One region of the Priestia sp. TGN 0903 genome, then DNA from elsewhere that is predicted to be linked to it. Evidence: riboswitches for the same ligand, from Rfam matches in the RefSeq annotation. Region 1 holds a riboswitch; the other holds the start of a gene.
What was found. A riboswitch is a leader RNA that binds a small molecule or an ion and turns the genes downstream of it on or off. The one in region 1 is predicted to bind FMN.

Region 1 (4,432 bases):
CTAAAGGGAAAATATCCGTATATTTTGTTTGAAAACTGCCGTTATGTTAAGGGATAAAGGGTTTTCATGAAAAAAACAAGAAGGAAATAAAAAAACGAAAAAGGAACAGCACCGGGTGAGGCGAGGATTTACATATAAAAGGCTCGTCTTTTTTTAACCGTTTCTACATATAGTGAACTATGAAGGGTAGAAGGGTGATGGGCATGAAAAGGTGGAAACTCACGCTGCAGGTTGCTGCTACGTATGTAGGCACCGTTGTAGGAGCCGGTTTTGCAACAGGCAAGGAAATTGTTCAATTTTTTACACAGTACGGGGAACTTGGAATGGTTGGAATTTTGGTCAGCGGCTTGTTTTTTATTTGGCTAGGTTCGAAAATGATGCTGCTTTCGCACGCAATTGGGGCTTCTTCTTATCAGCAGCTTAATACATATTTATTTGGTGATGTACTTGGAAAAGCGGTAAACGGTGTAATGATCGTCATTTTATTTGGAGTAACTTCAGTCATGCTAGCGAGTACGGGGGCAATAGGAAAAGAACAGTTCGGGCTGTGGCCTCCTGTTGGGATGATTTGTACAATTGTTTTAACTTATATATTTATCGCAAGAGGAATTAACGGTATTTTAATGGTTAATTCTCTTGTTGTGCCGATGATGCTTTCATTTGCTTTTATCATCTTTGTGCCAAATGTCAGCTATTTCTCACTGATTCAAACGAAGCCAGACTTAACGCTCGTCACACAGTGGAAGTGGGCGGTTAGTCCCTTTTTATATATTTCCCTAAATCTAGCTTTGGCTCAGGCCGTTTTAGTTCCATTAGGAAGCTCCGTGAAAGATAAGAGCGTGATCAAAAAAGGGGCCGTAATAGGAGGATGTGTACTTACGTTTATGCTTGTTTCTACTCATCTTGCCCTTTCCAATTTGCCTTATTCATTTCAACTTGATATTCCGATGAGTGCCGTTGTTAAAAATATCTCAGCGTGGGTGAATGTTTTATTTACGGTAGTTGTGTTAGGTGAGATTTTTACTACATTGATTGGAAATGTATTTGGAATCGCTAAACAGCTTCAATCATTTCTTCCCCTGAATGACAAACAAGCTTTTGCGTTTATTATCTTGGCATGCTTTATTATCGGGCAATTTGGATATGCTCAGCTTCTTGAGTTTTTGTATCCGATATTTGGCTATATTGGACTAGCTTTTGTATGGATGCTATGTATTAAAAAAGAAAAAATAAGCTAAAAGCTGGATTTTGCAGAACAGATGTGAAAAACGAAGTTAAATGATGTGACAAGTCGATTTTACTTTGCTATAATGTAAAACAAATAAGACTCTAGCAGTCGAATATATTATCCTTCGGGGTCGGGTGTAAGTCCCAACCGGCGGTGATAAAGCATATGCTTTTAAGCCCGTGACCCGTTTTCATACGATGTATGTTAGCGGTGGATCTAGTTAAAATCTAGAGCCGACAGTAAAAGTCTGGATGGGAGAAGGATCAGGAAGCACAGTTGTTTTTTTGTGTTGTATTAATAAGGGACAGGTTTGCCTTTTTTAAAGCTACCCTTGTTTTTGTACACAAAACATAACTGTTTATTTCGTATACAATTAGCGGAATTTTGCATAGATAAAACTGATTCAGCTCAGCCGACCCCTTGGACATTTGTTCAAGGGGCTTTTTTATTTTCAGTGGTTGGGGGAAAGATAAATATGAAAAAAAAGCAGCTGCTATTTCAAAACGGCATAAGAAGTTGGAATAGCGCCAAAGCAGGTGAAGAAAATGTTCACAGGTATTATTGAAGAAATTGGAAAAATAAAACGGATTCAAAAGGCTACAGAAGCAATTGTTCTTACGATTGATGCGAAGACCGTGTTAGAAGATGTGAACTTAGGGGACAGTATTTCAGTTAACGGCGTTTGTTTAACCGTAACGGCTTACTCTCAAAATGAATTTACGGTCGACGTCATGCCGGAGACGATTAAAGCAAGTACCCTGCAGCTTCTAACCGTTGGATCACGTGTTAACTTAGAACGGGCGATGGCTGCAAATGGCCGGTTTGGAGGGCATTTCGTCAGCGGACACGTTGATGGAATTGGAACCATTGTAAGCAAAACACGTAAAGGAAATGCCTTTTATTATGAAATTCAAGTGGATCCTGAACTTCGTGAATTTATGATGTTAAAAGGATCTGTTTCTGTAGACGGAACAAGTCTTACTATTTTTGATGTCAGCAATCAATCATTTACTATTTCTCTTATTCCTCATACGGTGCTTCACACAGTCGTGGGAGACAAACAGCGAGGAGACAAGGTGAATATTGAATGCGATATGTTAGCTAAATATATGCATCAGATGATGGCTAACAAGTCAACTCCTGGCGCCTCGAATCGGTCAGGTAATATGAAGGATTTATTGCAGCAGCATGGTTTTACAAATTAACAGTGAGGTGAAAGAGATGTTTCATAAAGTAGAAGAAGCCATTGAAGAGTTAAAAAAGGGAAAAGTGGTTATTGTATGCGACGATGAAGATCGAGAAAATGAAGGAGATTTTATTGCATTAGCCGAAAAAACGACGCCTGAGGTTATTAACTTTATGGCTACTCATGGAAGAGGATTAATTTGTACACCTGTTAATGAAGAAATTGCGCATAAATTGAATCTTCACCCGATGGTAGTGAACAATACGGATGTACATGGAACAGCATTTACAGTAAGTATTGATCATATTTCAAGTACAACAGGTATCAGTGCGTACGAACGTTCTGCTACCGTTATGGCTCTTGTAAATGAAGCAACGGTAGCAAGTGATTTCCAACGACCAGGACACATTTTTCCGTTGATTGCAAAAGACGGGGGCGTTCTGCAGCGTGCGGGTCATACAGAGGCCGCTGTTGATTTAGCCGTGTTAGCAGGAGGAAAGCCTGCGGGTGTTATTTGTGAAATCATGAATGAAGATGGAACAATGGCACGCGTACCGGATTTAACAAAGATTGCAGAGCAATTTGATTTAAAAATGATTACAATAAAAGATTTGATTGCCTACCGCCGCAAACATGACCAGCTGATTAGCCGTGAAGTAGAAGTAAGCTTACCTACGGCATTTGGTGATTTTAAGGCTGTAGGATATACAAATAAACTTGATAATAAAGAACATGTGGCTCTTATCAAGGGTGATATCGATCATAATAGCCCCGTTCTCGTGCGGGTTCACTCCGAGTGCTTGACTGGAGATGTGTTTGGCTCTGAGCGCTGTGACTGCGGTCCTCAGCTTCACGCAGCTCTTACGCAAATTGAAGAAGAAGGACGCGGCATTCTGCTGTACATGCGTCAAGAGGGCAGAGGTATTGGCTTATTAAATAAGCTAAGAGCATATAAGCTGCAGGAAGAAGGATACGATACCGTAGAAGCGAATGAAAAACTCGGGTTTGCTGCGGATTTACGAGAGTATGGAATCGGTGCTCAAATCTTAAAGGACCTTGGAGTCAAACAAATGAAGCTTTTAACGAACAATCCTCGCAAAATTACTGGGCTAAAAGGCTACGACCTTGAAGTGGTAGAGAGAGTGCCTCTTCAAATGCCGGCAGTGGATGCCAATAAAAAATACTTAGATACCAAAGCTAAAAAACTAGGTCATTTATTACATTTATAAGTTTACACTTTTTTTCGTTATAACAAATGAAGCTAATTCATGAAAAGAAATGTAAATAACTATATATTACTACTAGCAGGAGGAACAAGAGATGAATCATTTATATGAAGGAAATTTAGTTGGCACAGGATTAAAAATCGGAATCGTGGTAGGGCGTTTTAATGAATTTATTACGGGGCGTTTACTTAGTGGAGCAGAAGATGCGCTTAAACGTCACGGCGTAGCTGATGAAGATGTAGACGTGGCTTGGGTACCGGGCGCTTATGAAATTCCATTAATCGCTAAAAAATTAGCTGAATCTAAAAAATATGACGCGGTTATTACGCTAGGAACGGTTATTCGAGGAGCTACTCCACACTTTGATTTTGTATGTAATGAAGTAGCAAAAGGCGTTGCATCTCAAAGCTTACAAACAGGCGTACCAATTATCTTTGGTGTATTAACAACTGAAACAATTGAGCAAGCAATTGAACGTGCAGGAACAAAAGCAGGAAACAAAGGATGGGAAGCTGCAGCATCAGCTATCGAAATGGCTAACCTTTCAAAAATGATTGAAGGATAATAGAGGTCATTCCAGTTTTTGTAAACTAAAGAGTTAAAAGAGGCTGAAACAAAAGTATGGTAGTTGAAAGAAGATCCGAACGATGAATCGTTCGGATTTTTTCATGGTTAGGGTTACATTACAACGTAGGTTTCCTGTATGTAGGCTTCTAACTGTTGAGTGGAGAGCAGGGCGAAGGCTCCTGTAGGGAAAGCGAAGACTTGCAGGGAAATCACCTGCAGTGCAGC
Region 2 (4,432 bases), on a different contig from region 1:
TCTAGAGAAACGACTTGTTGCAGAAGGAAATTCTGTAGCCCCAGGTCAAAACATTGGATGGGTTGGCAATACAGGACGATCTTCAGGTGCACATTTGCATTTTGAAGTTCATCAAGGAAGTTGGAATCCGGATAAAACCAATGCGGTAAACCCACTCGCCAAATTGGACAAGCAAAAACTATCGGCATACGTAAAAAACGATTTAGCTGCCACGGTTTTTCAGCAGTTACATCAGGCTTCTGATAACTGTATTCTTATCCATCAAGGAGATACATTATCTGAACTTGCGGCCAAATATGAAGTCGATGTGGAGCAGCTAAGAAAGTGGAATCATTTAGAGAACACCGCTTTAAATGCAGGACAAGTGTTAAAAATAAGTCCATAAAAAAAGAGCCGCTAAGGCTCTTTTTTCAATGTTACAACTCAATGCGCTGTATGGTCACAATTTCGCTTGTTTGTTTTAATGAATTGATGACAGAATCATCTAAAAGTTTATCAAACGTGAGCATCATAATGGCTTCTCCGCCTTTTTGCTTACGGCCCACTTGCATGGTAGCAATGTTAATACGTAAATCTCCAAGTACTTTCCCTACATTTCCAATAACTCCGGGCTGATCACTGTGACGGATATAAAGAAGATGTCCTTCTGGATAAAAATCAATATCAAACGAATCAATATTAACAATTCGAGGTCCATATCCTGCTATATAAGTGCCCGTAATCGTAAATGTACGCTGTTCGCCTGTTACTGTAACGTCAATTATATTAGAATATCCTTGCGTATCTTCCGATGTTTTTTCACCAAATGTAATTCCTCGTTCTTTGGCAATCATAGAAGCATTGACTTCGTTAACAGGTGAGTCAATACGATGGGTTAAAAAGCCTGATAACAAGCTCCGTGTAATATAAGTGGTTTCTAAATCCGTCACTGTACCTCCGTAGGAGATCGAGATATGCTGAACGGGTTCTCGCATGCATTGAGATAAAATAGCTCCCATTTGTTTAGTAAGGCTCGTAAACGGCTGAATTTTTTCAAAAACTTCTTTAGAAAGCGTTGGTAAATTAATGGATGAACTTACAGGATTACCTTCTAGAAAACGCAGAACGTCATGTGCCACGTCTTCAGCAACGTTAAGCTGGGCTTCTTTTGTAGAAGCTCCTAAATGGGGAGTTGTAATAACTTGATCAAAATGTAACAAAGGGTTATCAATCGGCGGTTCAACTTCAAATACGTCAATAGCTGCACCTTGAACATGGCCAATTTCTAAATAATGAACTAAGGCTTTTTCATCAATGATCCCGCCGCGTGCGCAGTTTAATAAAAATACACCCTTCTTTGTTTTGGCTAATGTTTCATGATTGAGCAATCCCTCGGTTTCTTTCGTAAGCGGAGTGTGTACGGTAATTACATCCGCTGCTGCTAGTAATTCATCCAGGGATAATAGTTCTACGCCTAGCTTTTCAGCTCGGGAAGAGGTTAAAAAAGGATCGTAAACGTGAACGCTCATATTGAAGGCTTTTGCGCGTTTAGCAAGTTCTGAGCCAATTCGTCCAAATCCGATAATGCCCAGGTGTTTGCGATTAAGCTCTGTTCCAACAAATGCTGAGCGGTTCCATTCGCGCGCTTTGACTGAAGCATTTCCTTGGGGGATATGCCGAAACAAGCTAGCCATCATAGCAAATGTATGTTCCGCCGTTGAAATGGTATTTCCGTTCGGCGCGTTAATAACGACAACCCCTCGTTTGGTTGAGGCTTCAATATCAATATTATCGACACCTACTCCAGCGCGAGCAACAATTTTTAAATTCGGCATTTTTGCCAGCAAATCCTCTGTAACCGTCGTAGCACTCCGTACTAAAAGCGCATCGTACGTATGCAAATCATTCTCAACTTCTTCAACTTTTTTTCGCGTAAGATTCACATGAGGAGCTTCAAGTAGTGGAGCAAGACCTTCATTGCTAATTGAATCAGCTACTAATACGTTATACATGACGTGAACATCTCCCTTGGATTTTACTATCATCAAATATTTGATAATTTACCATGTTAAAAAAATTCTGTCAATTATATTTTTTAAACTTTACAATTAGTTATCAAATACACAATTGTAAACGTAAAATTGAAACTATAAATATGTCATAATGCTGTTGGTTATGCACTTATTTCCTTATTTTACATATAAAACAGTAATGAAGTTTATAAAAGACATCAATTTAATAGGAATTAAAAAAACTTCTTTATTTACTTTTAATTCGAGATAACATATAATAAATTCATAATTAAATATTGGTCTATCTTCGGGGCAGGGTGAAATTCCCGACCGGCGGTAAAAAAACAAATTGTTTTGAGCCCGCGAGCTTATATGTAATACATACGAGCAGATTTGGTGAAATTCCAAAGCCGACAGTACAGTCTGGATGGGAGAAGGTGGAGGTTCAGCGTTCAAAACCTAATGTGATGAACGTTTATTAAATATGCCTGCCATGTCTCCTCTCAACGAATCATTTGTTGAGAGGTTTTTGCGTGGGGATATGAAGTTGAACCTTTCTTCTTTGAAGAGTGGATCACAAAGAAGGAGAGAGGCAAGATGCAACAAAGTAAGAAAACTCAAAAGCTGGTTATACTAGGAATGTTAAGCAGTATTGCTTACATTTTAATGATGATTAATTTTCCGATTCCTGGATTACCTCCGTTTTTAACAATTGATTTTAGCGAAATTCCTGCACTCGTAGCAGCACTTGTATTTGGACCTATGGCTGCTGTTATAGTAGAAGGAATAAAAAATTTATTGAATTATTTAATTCAAGGAAGTGCTACAGGGGTTCCGGTTGGTCAAGTGGCGAACTTTGTAGCTGGTTTACTGTTCGTTCTTCCTGTATCATATATGTTCCGTCGATTTAAAACAGCTAAAGGCGTAACGATAGGTTTGGTTACGGGTACGGTTGTAATGACGGTACTCATGGCTGTCTTAAATTATTATGTCTTTTTACCAGCGTATACAATCTTCTTACAATCGCCAGAAATGTCTAGTGAACAAGCGCGTCAATATATCGTTGCAGGTATTTTGCCGTTTAACTTAATAAAAGGAGCAGCAACAGGGGTTATTTTTGTCTTATTGTTTTCAAAAATGAAGCAATGGATCACGCGCCGCGTTGCTGTTTAATTCAATCGCTCTCCCGGGGAGAGCGATTTTTATATATAAAAAAACCTGCAGCATGTACTATACTACAGGTTTGTTCAATACTTATTCGAATTTATTAGCATCGCCTTCGAATTTTTCATCCGCTACGCGAATTGAATCCGTAGGGCAGCCTTCCATTGCATCCATCATATCATCTTCTAGATCTTCTGGAATTTCTACTACACCTTGGTTATCATCTAATGTTACGAATGCAATACCTTCATCATCATAATCATAAATGTCTGGTGCTGCTGCTCCGCAAGCGCCGCATGCGATGCAAGTATCTTTATCAACAATTGTATATTTTGGCATAACAAGACCTCCTGTAAAGTGTTCGAAAATTTCTCATTATATAATCTCTTCGCGAATCAAGAGTGAAATTTCTCCTTATTCATTGTAAAATGATTTATAAAACTTTTCAATAGAAAAGTCACTGAGAATGCTTATCAAATCAAGGTTTCTTCACTTATCCAAACGTTTTGATACATAAAGGAAAGAGCTAAAAAGCCTTTATCTCACATGCTATTGGTCACTTTTGGTACAATGAATGAGAAAGGAAGTTGACACCTTTGAATTATATTCAAGTTAGCATTTTATTTTGTATAAAACAGTTAAAAGGTGAGCGAACCGCCTATGGTATTTATCATTTATTAACAGGTAAAAAGTCAGCGCAAACAATTCAAGACGGAAAAATTTTTGGAATCTCTTTTCTTTTTCAGTCATTTTTTTACTTAGATAAACGGTCTTTTGAAACCTGCGTTGCATATTTAAAAGAACAGCAGTATATCGAAGAAACTGAAAATCAAAAGTATGTGATGACAGATAAGGGACGAACACGCCTTGAAGATGAACTGACGGCTCGGCCCTTTCATCCAGCTTTAGACGGATGGAAATTCGCAAGCAGTACTCAATTATTTTTAGCAAGAATCACTTTGTTCATTCAGACCTTATCAAACCTACAGTATTTTCAAAAAGGGTTTTTACCCATTTCCAAAAATCCTGAGGTCATTCAATGGGTCAAAACGTATATTATGTCTCAAAAGCAAACGCGTCAAGAGTTAGCCGCCGAGCTATTCAAAGAGCTCCGAACGTGCTTGAAAGATTGTACGGAACGGGATGCGTCTCTTTTTGTTTTGCAACTGACTGGATACGAAAGAGTAGGCTTTACAAAAAATCAGTTAGCATATCAATATGAACTCGATGAGCATTATGTGCATATTCAACTTTTAGGGGTTATTCATCATATCATT

Region 2: it holds a riboswitch for FMN, as region 1 does, so the genes downstream of both, ACRPLY_RS21490 (ECF transporter S component) here and ribE (riboflavin synthase) in region 1, are expected to answer to the same signal.

Annotation. Positions count from the first base shown of each region.
Region 1 is NZ_JBOZGL010000004.1:106,141-110,572, reverse strand. It holds gene ACRPLY_RS15070 (YkvI family membrane protein) at 204-1,238, shown strand; FMN riboswitch at 1,345-1,495, shown strand; gene ribE (riboflavin synthase) at 1,774-2,433, shown strand; gene ACRPLY_RS15060 (bifunctional 3,4-dihydroxy-2-butanone-4-phosphate synthase/GTP cyclohydrolase II) at 2,450-3,643, shown strand; gene ribH (6,7-dimethyl-8-ribityllumazine synthase) at 3,735-4,205, shown strand.
Region 2 is NZ_JBOZGL010000007.1:36,680-41,111, reverse strand. It holds gene ACRPLY_RS21500 (peptidoglycan DD-metalloendopeptidase family protein) at 1-385, shown strand, start outside; gene serA (phosphoglycerate dehydrogenase) at 417-1,991, opposite strand; FMN riboswitch at 2,291-2,434, shown strand; gene ACRPLY_RS21490 (ECF transporter S component) at 2,589-3,164, shown strand; gene ACRPLY_RS21485 (ferredoxin) at 3,246-3,494, opposite strand; gene ACRPLY_RS21480 (helix-turn-helix domain-containing protein) at 3,752-4,432, shown strand, end outside.